One region of the Neobacillus sp. S1227 genome, then DNA from elsewhere that is predicted to be linked to it. Evidence: riboswitches for the same ligand, from Rfam matches in the RefSeq annotation. Region 1 holds a riboswitch; each other region holds the start of a gene.

Region 1 (5,148 bases):
GGAAGTGCCGCCGCTGCCGTGGATTCTTGGTACAAGTAAAAAAAGTGCCCTGCTTGCTGCTGAACACGGCTTGGCATATGCATTCGGCCAGTTCATGAGTGATAAAGACGGAGCAGAAATCATCCAACAATATCTTGATACCTTTCAACCTAACCAACACGGCCAAGCCCCTCAGGTATTGTTAACTGTTTACGTGGTTTGTGCGGAAACAACCGAAAAAGCAGAAGACATCGCGTTATGTAATTTAATTTGGTCATTGCAGAAGGAAAAAGGCGAAGGCAAATTTGTGCCCTCCATCGAGGAAGCAAAGCAAATTGAACTTAATGAAAAAGAACTAGAAAAAGTAGCAGCAATGAAACAGAAGATGATCATAGGCAATCCGCTAGAAGTAAAAAAGAAACTTGAGCAGTTACAAGCTTTATATAATGCAGATGAAATTATGATATTAACGATTACACATTCTCCGAAGGATCGCATCGAATCCTATCGACTCGTCGCGGAAAAAGTGCTTTTATAACTATCTAATATAGATATTAGAACATTGATACAAGAAAAGAGACCATCATTTCGATGGTCTCTTTAACTGAGTTTTTATTGTCTGGCCATTTTTCGTAATAATTGATTAAGAGAATTCAATTCCACTTCAATTTCAAATAGTCGTTTTTCCAACGGGGCTATGTTTCCATTTACATACTCTAATTTTTCTAGATTATGTTGCAGCTGTAGGTATTCATCTTTCAACTCTAAAATTTTATACTCAATCTGTTTTTTGTCCATTATCGGTTCACTCTCCATATGTCTTAAATCATCTTTTCATGATTACAAATTTGTTTTGTTTTCGCCACTAATCTGCCCAGCTGCTTTACTCCCCAAAAAAAGAACCGCCCGCAGGCGGCTGTACATTTAATTAACTACCTAGTAGTAGTTGCTAAAGTTGCTTCAGGTGTTGTTACCTTGTCATAGAAGTCAACGAATTTGTCACGCTCATCACTATTTCGATAAGCCATTGCCACCCGTGGATGCTCATTTAGGACACCAGAGATCATATAAGGAATGATATAGCCCCATTCCCATTTTTCTCTCATGTCTAACATGTGCTTTTCGATTACACCAAGTAACGGTTTAAGTTCATAGCTTGGTTTTTTTATGTAGCTGACTAGAAGCTCTGTATTGCAGTTTCCAGCCGCCCGTCCCATGCCGTAAACAGAGGAATCCAAGAAGGTAACCCCATTTTGATGTGCGGTCAATGTATTGGCAAATGCTAACTGCAAATTGTTATGAGTATGAATTCCAAGCTGCTTGTTAGGAAGCATTGCTTGAAACTTTTTCACTTGATGCGCAATATCTGCCGGGTCTAAGCTTCCAAAGGAGTCAACAATATACACAACATCTACTGGACTTTCTTTGACCATTTCCATTGCTTCAATAAGCTTCTGTTCAGGAACGCTGGATAATGCCATAATATTGAGCGTTGTCTCATAGCCTAAATCATGGAACATTTGGACAAGCTCCAAGCCCTTGTCCACTTCACGGATATAGCAGGCTACCCTGATCATATCCAACACACTTTGCTCACGAGGCAGGATATCGTTTGGGTCTACACGGCCAATATCTACTAAAGCAGATAGCTTCGTGAACTTTTTCTCAGGAATGATTTCCTTCAGGAAGTTATCATCAAGAAATCTCCATGGATTTGGCTCAGTTGCGTTTAGAAGTTTAGCAGAATTTTTGTAGCCAAGCTCCATATATTCAACGCCTGCCTCACTTAATCCATTATACAAGTCCTGGACAAATTCGACACTGAAGTCCCAATTGTTAACTAATCCCCCATCTCGGATTGTACAATCTAAAATTTTGCTGCGATGTTCCATAATTTTAAATACCCCCTGTGGTTATGCCCATTTGACATAATTTGAATATATATACCATGAATCCTTTAAAGGTGTCAAACTGACATGTCTAGAAATACTTGGGTTTTTCTATCTCTTGGCTCCAAGACTTTGACGCCGCATTTGTCTATTTCTTTGCAATTCACTTTGTTTCCATATGTATTTTTGCATATATAACCTAAGCACGTCACTCATTGACTTTCCATTTCTTTCGACAGCATCACTAAAACTTTGTAAGATCTGTTCTGGTATTTCAAAATTTACAGCTACATTTTTGTTTCTTTGTTTTTTGCACATTGATATACCTCCTGTCAGACCGATAAATGTATTTTTACTGGCTAATCACAAAGGGGCGAATATTTAGAATATTTGTATAGAACCTATCATATCAGGTGAAAACGCGTACATTTTTATATATTTTTCGACAAATTGCGACATAATTATGAGATCAAGATGTTTGTGGAGGGTCTTATGCTAATGAAGCATGAGATCCGTCCCCGTGCATCACCTCTTGACATAATTGTTCAACAGGTGTAACTTAATTTTTAGTTAAATATTTTTGAATATTCTTATCAAGAGAGGTGGAGGGACTGGCCCTTTGAAGCCTCGGCAGCAGACACGTTAGTACTGTGCCAATTCCAGAAGCGATTTGCTTGAAGATAAGAAGAGATCTAGTAATGTCTATTACCCCCCTCTTCTTAATTTTTGAGAAGAGGGTTTTTTATTACACCGAGAAAGAAGGAATAATTAATGACAACAACACTAGTTAAAACTCCATTCAAAGCCGACCATGTTGGAAGCTTTCTTCGTACAGAACCGATTAAAGAAGCTAGAAAGGCTTTTGCCAATGGGGAAATTGAAGCAGCAGCCCTGAAGGCGGTTGAGGATAAAGAAATTGAGAAATTGGTTCAAAACCAAATTGAGGCTGGCCTAAAATCCATCACAGATGGTGAATTTAGACGTTCATGGTGGCACTTGGATTTCTTGGCTGGTTTGGAAGGTGTAGAGTTCTTTGAAAATGAATATATCAGCAGCTTTAAGGGTGCCCAAACAAGAAATAGCGCTATTAAAGTTGTTGGTAAAGTAGACTTTAATGATCATTATATGCTGGAGCATTTCAAGTTTTTAAAACAGGCAGTTGAAAAATATGGTGATGGCAGTCAAGTTGCAAAGTTCTCCATTCCAAGCCCGAATATGTTATTTACTCGAATTCAGGGTGATGAATATTACAATGGTAACAATGAGCAGTTTTTTAAGGATACTGTTGCTGCTTATCAAAAAGCCATCCAGGCTTTCTATGATGCAGGCTGTCGTTACTTGCAATTAGACGACACATCCTGGATTGATTTTGTTTCAGAAGAGCGGATCAAGGCAGTGATAGAAAAAGTTGGCTTAGATGTACATGAAATCATTAAAACAAGAGTAAGTGCAATTAATGAAACCATTGCCAATAAGCCGGAAGATTTGACTATAACCATGCATATTTGCCGCGGAAACTTCAGATCCACCTACATCACAAGCGGCGGGTACGATCAAATTTCCGATGCCATTTTCGCTGAGTTAAATGTGGATGGGCTATTCTTAGAGTATGATGATCAGCGCTCTGGTGACTTCGAACCTTTAAAAGGCTTCAAGTGTCCTAACCTAACCGTTGTACTAGGATTATTTACATCTAAATTCCCAGAACTCGAGGATCCAGAATCCATAAAAGCGCGAATTAAAGAAGCCAGTCAATTCATTCCTCTGGAAAACTTGGCAGTTAGCCCTCAATGCGGTTTTGCCAGCACGGAAGAAGGAAATATATTAACTGAAGAAGAGCAATGGAATAAGATTAAACATGTAGTGACTATTGCTAAGGATGTTTGGGGTACCATTTAAATCCACTCGGAAAGGCCGCCTTCCATTTATATTATGAAAGACGGCCTTTTTTATTAAATAGTTTCCTAATTTAGTTGTTTGTTCCTACTTTTAAGAATTTCCAAATATACATTAATCTGTTAACATAGAATGATAAAATCCAAGAAAACTAGATTGCATATATATAACTGGAGGAATAACTTATATATGGGGGAATTCATACACAAGCCAGAGGATAATCAACAAGTGCTTTCTCGTTCTAAACGAGTATGGATGGCAATCGTACTCGGTTCACTTGCAGCATTTGGACCTTTATCCATTGATATGTATTTACCGGCCCTGCCAAATATCGCGAAAGATTTCGATACAAACGCATCTTCTGTTCAACTCAGTCTGTCGCTTTTCGTGCTCGGTTTAGCTTCGGGACAACTGCTCACTGGTCCTATCAGTGATGTAACTGGCCGCCGAAAACCACTTTTAGTTGGCTTAATGATTTATTTTATCGTGTCACTTTTATGCGTATTTAGTCCTTCCGTTTGGGGATTGATTATCTTAAGGCTTATACAGGGCTTTGCTGGATCAGCAGGAATTGTGATTTCAAGGGCGATTGTCAGAGATTTATATTCAGGAACTGAATTAACCAAGTTTTTTGCACTCCTTGCATTGGTGAACGGGCTGGCCCCTATCCTCGCTCCGATCGTGGGTGCGCAGCTGCTTAAGGCCGTTCCTTGGCAAGGCGTCTTCATTGTTTTAAGTATCATTGGAATCGCAATGTTTTTTGTCATTCTGTTTGGCTTGCCGGAAACGCTGCCTAAAGAAAAGCGTTCGGCAGGAGGAATGAAGAATACATTTAGCCCTTTTTTAAAATTAATCAAAAATCGAAGCTTTATGGGCTATGCTTTGGCGCAGGGCTTAGTCTTTGCTGGCATGTTCGCATACATTTCGGGTTCACCCTTTGTTGTTCAAGATATTTATGGTGCCTCCCCGCAAATGTTTAGCTTGATCTTTGCAATCAACGCCATTGGGATCATGATCATGAGTCAAACGACAGGCAGGTTGGCAGGAAGAGTCCCTGAAGCTAAACTGTTCAAAGTTGGATTGGGAATGTCCGCAACAGGCGGGATTATTTTACTGCTTCTTTTACTTTTTCAGGCGAAGCTAATTTTCGTTTTGATTCCATTATTTTTCGTTGTATCCAGTGTAGGAATGGTAAATACAGCAGGATTTTCCCTTGCCATGCAAACACAAGGGAAAAATGCAGGAAGTGCTTCTGCCTTACTGGGTGTTACTTCATTTACCTTTGGCGGTTTTGTCGCTCCCCTGGTTGGAATAGGCGGCGGACAGACGGCCATTCCGATGGGTGTGGTGATTGTTTGTGCCGGTTGTGGCGCAGTGCTATTGT
Region 2 (5,148 bases), 1.8 Mb from region 1:
ACCTCCCCTTTCAATTTGTCTTTTGAATAATGGAATAACGCTTCCCCTGCTGCCTAAAACATTTCCAAACCTTACGGCGACAAACTTTGTTCTGCTTTGTTGAGCCATCCACTGAATAATCATTTCTGCCAATCTTTTCGTAGCCCCCATTACACTTGTAGGATTCACTGCTTTATCGGTGGAGACCATCACAAATGTTTCTACGTCATGAGCAGATGCAGCATTTGCAATATTGATTGTGCCAATCAGATTATTTTTTATTGCTTCCTCAGGATTGCGTTCCATTAAGGGGACATGTTTATGAGCCGCTGCGTGATAGACAACATCCGGCTTGTGCATTCGTACAATCGTATCTATTTTTATATCATCTTGAATGTCGGCAATTTCAGTAATGAATTGAATAGGTGATCCCTTAAAGCTTTCCTTTAGTTCCATTTCAATTGTATAAATGCTATTTTCGCCATGGCCTAAAAGAATTAATTTTTTTGGATTAAAATGGGCAACTTGCCGGCAAATTTCTGATCCAATCGAACCACCGGCACCTGTAACTAGGACCGTTTTCCCCGTGGTGTATTTTGAAATGGAGGCCATATCGAGTTCTATTGGCTCCCTTCCCAAAAGATCCTCTACCTGAACATCGCGAAACTGATTAACAGATATCTTTCCGGTCACCAAATCCTCTAGCATCGGAAGGATTTGCGTTTTAGCAGCCGTCTTGGCGCATTCGTGAAAAATAACATTTAAGTCTTTTCTGCTAAGTGAGGGAATAGCTATAATAATGTTTTTAATATTTAAGTCTCGAACCGCCAATTCTATCGAAGGAACTCCCCCGACTACAGGAATACCCAGAATATCAAGCTTTTGTTTTTTGGGGTCATCATCAATGAAGCCTATTGGAAGAAGATGTGTGTCCCGATTTTTTAAAAGCTGTCTTGCAACCATTGTTCCTGCTGATCCTGCGCCAATGATCAGTGTTAGGCTTTTATTTTGGTTTTTATTGATGATGGAATCACGAAACATCCGCCAGCAAAATCTGGAGCCGCCAATAAACAAAATATGAAGGGACCAGATGACTGCCAGGAGCCTGAAATCGATTTTAATGAAGAACAGCTTCTGCAAAACCGCCGCCGTCATGATTGTGAATGTAACCACCTTGAAGATAACGAGCAACTCCCCAATACTGGCATATTGCCAAGCTTTTTTATAGAGTTTAAAAATAATAGAAAAGAGGTGATGGCTTAATAAAATGGAGATTGAAGTGACGATATTCAGATTGGTAAATACATTTGTTGTTGCGTCAACTAGAAATCTACTTATGAATAACACTATTATTACAACACATGAATCAACTAGAAAAAATAATGACAGCCTTTGACGATAGGTCATAATCTCTCCCCTTTTAAGTACATAAAAAATAGTTTAATGCATCTTAAATTAAAGCTTTTGAATACCCAGCTTTCTGAAGCAGGATATTCAGAAGCTTTAATTTAAAAATGGGGCATCCAACCCCCCCTCACGTCACACTCTTGACGACTAGCGTCTAAGGTTTATTTCAACCCACAGCATGACCGAGTGTCTCCATTGATAATGGTTAGGAGACCTCACCTATTACTTATTTAACATTCCATTCATTAAATAATAGTAAAAAATGATTTATTAAGAACATTTTTATTCAAAAAACACCAACAATATAATCATTGGCCAATTTCCCCATATCTTTTTTCCTATTACTTCGATATCCACATTATAACAAACAAAGTGTTCTTCGTAAAGAACAGCATTAGATAAATATTTCCAACAACAACCAAACGTTCCTAATAAAGAACATTTCGGCAATAGCCCAAAAAAATCCAATATAAAATCAACTACCTTCGTAATTTCAATCGTTAATTTGTTCTTTAAAAAGAATTAATTGTAAGTTATAATATCATTAACTGTGAAATTTTCATTGTCCAAGAATAAATATAAATAGTAAAGAAATCATTCTTAAAGAAAAAACAAATTATTTCTTCCTTGTATTACAAATAGAATTCCCTTCAACTTCCTGCTAGTGACTACGACAGATGAAGAGCAATACTGACCCCCGGATATAGAAAATTTTTTCTGAATGGATTTTTCCCGCAAACATTTTTACATTACGGCCTATTTTTGGTATTTCATAGCTGCCAAATAAAAGTTTTTTAATTTCTTTCAGGTCTATTCCTGAAACTGATGATTAATTTGAAAATTTGGGTAAAGAGGAGATTACTATGATTGGCGAACGAATAAAAAATTTACGAAAACAAAAAGGCTTATCTATTACAGAGCTTGCTGAACTTGCAAATGTCTCAAAATCATATCTAAGTTATATTGAAAGGAACCTAAATAAAAATCCATCTATTTATTTTTTAACGAAAGTTACTAAACCCTTGGATGTTTCTATTGAATATTTATTAACAGGACTTGATAGAGATGATTTTGATTCTAATGAAAATGAACCATTAGATGAAGAGTGGAAAAAAATTATTGAAAAAGCTATTGAAGATGGAATAGACAAAGATGATTTTCGAGAATACATTAACTATATTAAATTTAAACTCTGGGAAAAAAAGCAATAAAGCGCTTCCTTAAATAACTTAATTAGAAAATAAAGAAAATACATTGACACCATTCATTTAGTGTAGTAAATTTTATAAATAATCTAAATATTAATATGTTCTTATCAAGAGAGGTTGAGGGAAGGGCCCGGTGACACCTCAGCAACCTTCAATGACCTTCATTGAAACGGTGCTAAGTCCTGCAAATTGTTACAAATTTGCGAGATAAGAAGAGTGACAGATGTGTTGTACATGCAAAGGTCTTCTTCTTATAGAAGGCCTTTTTTTAATATTAATGAGGAGTGTAGACAACCATGTATAAAATCGATACGAAACTTGCTCAAATTGGGAACCGCAGTGAAACTACAACAGGAACCGTTAATCCCCCAGTATATTTTTCAACTGCATTCCGGCACGAGGGGATTGGACAGTCAACTGGCTTTGATTATATTCGAACCGGAAATCCGACACGCCAGCTGCTTGAGAAAACTATCGCCGATTTAGAAGGCGGAGATCAAGGCTTTGCCTGCAGCTCTGGAATGGGGGCAATTTTAACAATTCTTTCCTTATTTCAGTCTGGTGATGAATGGCTGGTTAGCGAGGATTTATATGGCGGAACCTACCGTTTATTAGAAAAGGGCTTTCAAAAATGGGGATTGAAAAGTCAATATGTCGACACCTGTAACCCAGAAGAGGTTGAGAAGAACATTACTCCACAGACAAAGGCGATCTTCCTAGAGACACCAACCAATCCGCTTATGCAGGAGGCAGATATTGCAGCCATAGCTAAAATTGCCAAGAATCACGGCGTATTGTTAATTGTGGATAACACCTTCTACACCCCGCTGCTGCAGCAGCCGATTGCACTTGGTGCAGACATTGTCATGCATAGTGCGACGAAATACCTTGGAGGACATAACGATGTGCTCGCAGGGCTTATTGTAGCTAAAGGCAAGGAGCTTTGTGAAGCATTAGCTTTCCATCATAATGGAGCTGGTGCTGTTTTAAGCCCATTCGATTCCTGGCTGTTAATGCGCGGGATGAAAACATTATCACTTCGTATGGAAAGACATGAGAAAAACGCTAAAGCGGTAGTCGAATTTCTATCTAATAGCGATGCGGTAGCCGATGTGCTTTACCCTGGAAGAGGCGGAATGGTTTCGTTCCGTTTAAAAGATGAAACGTGGGTAAATCCGTTCCTGCAAAGCATAAAATTAATTTCATTTGCCGAAAGCCTTGGCGGAACTGAAAGCTTTATCACCTATCCGGCGACCCAGACACACGCCGATATTCCTGAAGAAATCCGGATTGCAAAAGGCGTCTGTAACCGTTTATTGCGTTTTTCAGTAGGAATTGAAGACGCAGAAGATATCATTTTTGACCTAGAGCAAGCTTTTGCAAAATTAGTTGAAGGAGTGAATGTTTGATGGGACACGAGGAATTTAGTTTTGAAACAAAGCTTCTTCATAATCGTCATAAAATGGATGCACAAACAGGAGCGGTCAGTGTTCCAATCCAGCACGCATCCACCTTTCATCAATTTGAAATTGACAGTTTCGGAAAATACGATTACGCCCGCAGTTTAAACCCAACTCGGGAAGCATTAGAAGATATTATTGCAGAACTGGAAGGCGGAGTTCGCGGATTTGCCTTCTCTTCAGGAATGGCTGCCATTTCCACTGCCTTTTTGCTTCTCTCCTCTGGAGATCATGTGATTGTGACAGAGGATGTATACGGCGGGACCTATCGGATGGTTACGCAAGTATTGACACGTTTCGGGATTGAACATACCTTTGTCGATATGACCGACTTTGAACAAGTCAAACAAGCAATTAAGCCAAACACAAAGGCCATTTATGTCGAAACACCATCCAACCCGACGTTGAAGGTGACTGACATCAAAGCCATCAGCGAACTGGCAAAGTCCATTGGCGCCCTGACTTTTGTTGATAATACCTTCCTTACCCCTGCTCTGCAAAGGCCATTAGAGCTTGGTGCGGATATTGTCCTTCACAGTGCCACCAAGTTTCTTTCAGGACACAGCGATGTGGTAGCAGGACTTGCGGTCGTTAAAGACGAGGAATTGGCGAAACAGCTTTATTTTCTTCAAAATTCGTTTGGAGCAGTACTCGGCGTACAGGATGCCTGGCTTGTGATGAGAGGCTTAAAAACTCTTCATGTTCGCCTTGAGCAATCACAGAAAGCCGCATTAGAGATTGCCAAATTCCTAGAAGAGCATCCGCTTATTGAAAAGGTATATTATCCAGGACTTGAAAATCACCCAGAGAAGGAATTACAGGAAGCTCAAGCAAGCGGTGCGGGTGCTGTTCTTTCATTTGAACTGGCTGACGAGGATGCCCTTCGGAATTTTGTGTCAAATGTAAAAATTCCTGTCTTTGCGGTCAGTCTTGGTGCAGTAGAATCAATCTTGTCCTATCCGGCAAAAATGTCTCACGCCGCCATGCCGCAAGCAGAAAGGGAAAAAAGGGGAATTAAAAACAGTCTGCTGCGACTTTCAGTCGGACTTGAAAAACCTGAAGACTTGATTAAGGATTTTTCACAAGCCTTGGAA
Region 3 (5,148 bases), 1.9 Mb from region 1:
GTGGAAACAGGGTAGCCAATCAGAGCTCTAGGCTACTGAAATTCAACCAAAAGTGGAAACAGGGTAGCCAATCAGAGCTATACGCTACCGAAATTCAACCAAAAGAGGAAACGGGGTAGCCAATCAGAGCTATAGGCAACCGAAACTCAGACAAAAGAGGAAACAGGGTAGCCAATCAGAGCTATTGGCTACTGAAATTCACCCAAAAGAGGAAACAGGGTAGCCAATCAGAGCTATAGGCAACCGAAACTCAACCAAAAGAGGAAACAGGGTAGCCAATCAGAGCTATTGGCTACCGAAACTCAGACAAAAGAGGAAACAGGGGAGCCAATCAGAGCTATAGGCTACCGAAATTCACCCAAAAGTGGAAACGGGGTAGCCAATCAGAGCTATAGGCTACTGAAATTCAACCAAAAGAGGAAACAGGGTAGCCAATCAGAGCTATTGGCTACCGAAATTCAACCAAAAGTGGAAACAGGGTAGCCAAAGGATCTATTGACTCCAAAACAGCCAGAAAATATTACTCATAATAAGTCCATTGACCATATCCCATTAATGTGTAGTGTTCCTTTAGGATTCTTCCAATCATCTTTTTAGAGCCGCTCCCTCCACACCACTCAAACACCAAATTAGTCGTAATCTTAAACTCCGGAAAAAGCAATCTTAACTCCCCAACACTCCGTAGCACTACCGACTCTAGTCTCTCCTCACACCCACAAGTATTACAAACCATTTTCCTCTCCCCAACAGAAACCGAAAATGAGTGGCACTTCGAACAATAAGGACCCTTTTTCAGCTCCTCATAACTATAAGTCGGCTTTGTAGCATTTGGATAATCACCCTGATCCAGTGAAATTAACAGGTCAGCCAATCTTTCATGGCCTCCGTTCAGGTTTGATGGGATATTTTCTAATTTTCTGATGAAGCGATTGATTTGTGTTGGGAAAATAACATGATTGTTTTGGGGTGCATTGTATAAAGTGAAGGTGGGGCTAATATGAACAACGTAGGATTCAACCGGTAGATTAAATTTGTACTCTTCGAGAAGCTGCCGCAGCTTGGATTCGGCCTTCAACAATTGAAGGAAAGGGTCGTCAATTTCGGTATCATTTTTACAAAAGCGGTCGGGATCAGACTTATAAATATAGTCTCCTTCAAAATTTTTAACATCAATGGGGTAAATCGTTTTTTGAAAAATAATCACAGTATCGATTTGAAAGTACTTTTCTTTCAATTTAAAGAGCAAGCCATTTAATACGATGCAGTTATTCCCCAATCGTTCGGTAATTGAATCAAACATTACTTCTCCTTGATAGCCTTTTTCAAGAGCGTAGTACTTTCTCCCGTCTTTGTCAGAAAGCTTCATCCGCGGGTTTAAGGCCCTTAATTCAAGTAACTCCTTTGGTTCATGGCGTGATTTTTTTGGTGTAGGCATAGTCCACATCCTTTCAAACTATTAAAATACCCATATCCAATTTTACTCCAACTTACTTAAATGCAAATTAGAATGTATGAATATTTTGTTAACATTACCAGCATCCCTCATCTTCCGACATATTTCTCGGGAAATGCTAATATTTCCCCACTCGTCCGAAGATAATGTCGACCAATTCATAGAGGAATAGACCAATTACTGCTGAATAGTAATGGTTATAGACGAGAATTTCGGAGTGATTAAAATGATAGAAGATGTAAATAGCTTTTTAAAAACCTTCAAAGACCAAAAGCATATTCTTCCGCTAATTCAGCACGCAGAACTAAAGGTAAGCCTAAGCACTACCGAACAGCAATTGCTTCAACTAGTTATTAAAAACGGGGAAATTTTCGCTCTCTATGACAGACAAGTGGAGCAGGTGCATTGTCAAATCCACGGTGAATCACATCAAATCAAGCAGCTACTTGAAGGGCAAGAGAGGTTAAGAGTGCTAGATCGAAACGGGGCCTTGAACATAACAGGTTCATTAAGAAATATATTATTACTTGAGTCCCTTTTTTATTTAACAAAACCCCAACACAATCTAGCCAAAATAATTTAATCAAAGGTATTGACTCGGAATTAAACTTCAGGTATTATTTTTTTAGAATATTCAATCAACGTTCGGCGAACTAAATAAACATTCTTATCAAGAGCGGCGGAGGGACTGGCCCGTTGAAGCCCGGCAACCGGTAGACCACACACGGTGCTAAATCCAGCAGAGCAAACAGGCTCTGAAAGATAAGAAGAGCGGAGAACCCCCATCTTCTTATAGGAAGCATGGGTTTTATTTTTATAATGGGAGGGAATTAGAACTATGTCAGAAAAACAAAAGAAGTTAAGGTTTGAAACATTAAGTGTTCACGGTGGTCTTACACCAGACCCGGTAACAGGAGCACGGGCGGTTCCAATCTATCAAAATAACGCATATCAATTCAAAAGCACAGAGCATGCTGCCAACCTGTTCGCATTAGCAGAACCTGGGTACATATACACAAGGATTCACAATCCAACTACAACCGTTTTCGAAGAAAGAGTATCGCTCCTAGAAGGTGGAGTTGGCGCTCTGGCAGTGGCCAGCGGCATGGCAGCCATTACGCTGGCCATCTTAAACATTGCTGAAGCGGGAGATGAGATTGTTGCTGCATCCAACCTTTACGGTGGAACCTATAATTTATTTGCTGTGACCCTTCCAAAATACGGGATTAATGTGAAGTTTGTAGATCCAGAGATTCCGGAAAACTTCCGTGCTGCCATTACGGACAAAACAAAAGCCGTATTCGCTGAAACGATCGGCAATCCGAGCTTAAGAATTCTAGATATTGAAAAGGTAGCTAATATTGCTCATGAAGCAGGTGTCCCTCTCATTGTAGACAACACCTTTGCGACTCCATATCTGTGCCGTCCGATTGAGCACGGGGCAGATATCGTCGTTCACTCCGCAACCAAGTGGCTGTTGGGTAATGGAACAACGACTGGAGGCATCATCGTCGACGGCGGAAAGTTTGATTGGAATTCGCCGAAATTCCCTGGCTTCACCACACCAGATGCAAGCTATCATGACCTTGTGTATGCAGAGGCACTTGGACCGGTAGCATATATTATTAAGGCGCGCGTCCAGCTTCTTCGTGACATGGGGCCGGCTTTAAGCCCGCAAAACGCATTCCAGTTCGTGTTAGGATTGGAAACCTTACACGTACGGATGAAAGAACATGTTGCCAATACCCAGAAGGTCGTGGAGTACCTTCACAACCATCCAGCGGTGGAGTGGGTTTCTTATCCGGGGCATCCAACACATCCTGACTATGACTTGGCACAAAAATATTTGCCTAAGGGCGCTGGCTCCATGGTTGTATTTGGCATTAAAGGCGGAAGAGAAGCCGGTGCGAAATTAATCGATGCCATCACTTTATGGGCGCACGTGGCCAATGTTGGCGATGCCAAGAGCTTAATTATTCACCCGGCAAGCACCACCCATCAGCAGCTGGATGCGGAAGGTTTAAAGGCGGCGGGTGTTTCCGAGGACTTGATCCGTCTTTCCATCGGAATTGAAAATGTCGAGGATTTGGTAGAAGATTTGGAAGACGCAATCGAAGCTGCAACTGGCCTAACCTCTTTAACAACAAATGCCTAAATTTTCTTGAAAAAGTTATTTGAATATGTAGAATTTTGTCGTTGACACTACTTTCTAACCGTGATACGATTACTTTCATAATAATAGTATTAAAGAATGACTAATTTTATATAGGATAGCTTTTGCTCTTATCGAGAGAGGTGGAGGGATGTGCCCTATGAAGCCCGGCAACCGTCAATTTTATTGAAATGGTGCCAATTCACACAAAGCTTACGGCTTTGAGAGATGGGAGAAAGGATTCATTTGATAATGATGCCTTTCTGCCTGCGCAGAGAGGCTATTTATTTTACTAAAATAGAATCCTTTCATAAAAATTATCAAATCCTATAATAAGGATAAGAAGTAGGTGATTCAATGATTTCAATTAAAAATGTACGAAAGCTTTTCTCTACTAAGCAGGGACAGTTAAAAGCAGTTGATGAAGTAAACCTGGATATAAAAGAGGGAGAAATCTTCGGTGTGATCGGATATAGCGGGGCTGGTAAAAGTACCTTAATCCGTATGTTAAATGGTCTCGAGCTGCCTACGGAAGGAACAGTTAACGTGGCGGGTAAGGAGATTTCAAAAGTAAAGGGTGCAGAACTTAGAAAAGCTCGTCAGGAAATCAGCATGATTTTTCAGCACTTCAATTTGCTTTGGTCAAGAACAGTCAGCGAAAACATTGCTTTTCCATTGGAGATTGCAGGTGTAAGCGCACCGGAAAGAAAAAAACGAGTTGATGAGTTAATCAAGTTAGTAGGTCTTGAAGGCAGAGGAGACGCTTACCCTTCGCAGCTAAGCGGCGGGCAGAAGCAGCGCGTCGGAATTGCGAGAGCCCTTGCCAATAACCCAAAGGTATTGTTATGTGACGAGGCGACTTCTGCACTCGATCCACAAACAACAGACTCCATTCTCGACCTTTTAGTAGATATTAATAAAAAATTTGGTCTAACAATCGTTCTGATCACCCATGAAATGCATGTCATCCGGAAAATATGCCATCGGGTTGCAGTTATGGAAAGCGGACGGATTGTGGAACTTGGTCAGGTACTTGATGTCTTTAAAAATCCGCAACAACCGATTACGAAGCGATTCGTTCAGCAGGTAACTGAACCGGAAGAAACGAAGGAAACAGTGGAACTTTTGCTCGAGCGGTACCACTCCGGGCGTATTGTCCAGCTAACCTTTATTGGAGAATCAGCTGAGCATCCGGTCATTACCAATTTAATCCGTCACCACAATGTAACGGTAAATATTCTCCAAGGGAAAATTTCTCAGACACAAAGTGGTTCGTATGGGACCCTGTTCATTCATGTTGATGGGAGCGAAGAGGACGTCAATGGCGCGATTGATTTTATTCGTTCACAACAGGTAGGAGTGGAGGTGATCGAGAATGCTTGATTCGTGGTTCTATAATGTCGATTGGGCAAGCATTTGGGAAGCAACAAAAGAAACCCTTTATATGACGGCCATTTCAGTCATCTTTACCTTCATTCTCGGGTTAATTCTAGGACTTATATTATTTTTAACAGGCAAAGGGAACCTTTGGGAAAATCGCATT

Evidence for each region. A riboswitch is a leader RNA that binds a small molecule or an ion and turns the genes downstream of it on or off. The one in region 1 is predicted to bind S-adenosylmethionine.
Region 2: linked by a shared signal. The riboswitch ahead of ACZ5AE_RS23910 (methionine biosynthesis PLP-dependent protein) and the one ahead of ACZ5AE_RS14920 (5-methyltetrahydropteroyltriglutamate--homocysteine S-methyltransferase) in region 1 are both predicted to bind S-adenosylmethionine.
Region 3: linked by a shared signal. The riboswitch ahead of ACZ5AE_RS24315 (O-acetylhomoserine aminocarboxypropyltransferase/cysteine synthase family protein) and the one ahead of ACZ5AE_RS14920 (5-methyltetrahydropteroyltriglutamate--homocysteine S-methyltransferase) in region 1 are both predicted to bind S-adenosylmethionine.

What each region holds. Positions count from the first base shown of each region.
Region 1 is NZ_AP038276.1:2,946,123-2,951,270, forward strand. Features, by position in the region: gene ACZ5AE_RS14900 (LLM class flavin-dependent oxidoreductase) at 1-517, shown strand, start outside; gene ACZ5AE_RS14905 (SE1832 family protein) at 592-795, opposite strand; gene ACZ5AE_RS14910 (aldolase catalytic domain-containing protein) at 912-1,871, opposite strand; gene ACZ5AE_RS14915 (hypothetical protein) at 1,980-2,186, opposite strand; SAM riboswitch class I at 2,456-2,555, shown strand; gene ACZ5AE_RS14920 (5-methyltetrahydropteroyltriglutamate--homocysteine S-methyltransferase) at 2,640-3,767, shown strand; gene ACZ5AE_RS14925 (multidrug effflux MFS transporter) at 3,954-5,148, shown strand, end outside.
Region 2 is NZ_AP038276.1:4,750,208-4,755,355, forward strand. Features, by position in the region: gene ACZ5AE_RS23900 (polysaccharide biosynthesis protein) at 1-1,386, opposite strand, end outside; gene ACZ5AE_RS23905 (helix-turn-helix domain-containing protein) at 2,250-2,597, shown strand; SAM riboswitch class I at 2,696-2,808, shown strand; gene ACZ5AE_RS23910 (methionine biosynthesis PLP-dependent protein) at 2,891-4,003, shown strand; gene metC (cystathionine beta-lyase) at 4,003-5,148, shown strand, end outside.
Region 3 is NZ_AP038276.1:4,825,305-4,830,452, reverse strand. Features, by position in the region: gene ACZ5AE_RS24325 (nuclease-related domain-containing protein) at 521-1,435, opposite strand; gene ACZ5AE_RS24320 (SCP2 sterol-binding domain-containing protein) at 1,680-2,036, shown strand; SAM riboswitch class I at 2,118-2,222, shown strand; gene ACZ5AE_RS24315 (O-acetylhomoserine aminocarboxypropyltransferase/cysteine synthase family protein) at 2,292-3,608, shown strand; SAM riboswitch class I at 3,734-3,840, shown strand; gene ACZ5AE_RS24310 (methionine ABC transporter ATP-binding protein) at 3,963-4,988, shown strand; gene ACZ5AE_RS24305 (methionine ABC transporter permease) at 4,981-5,148, shown strand, end outside.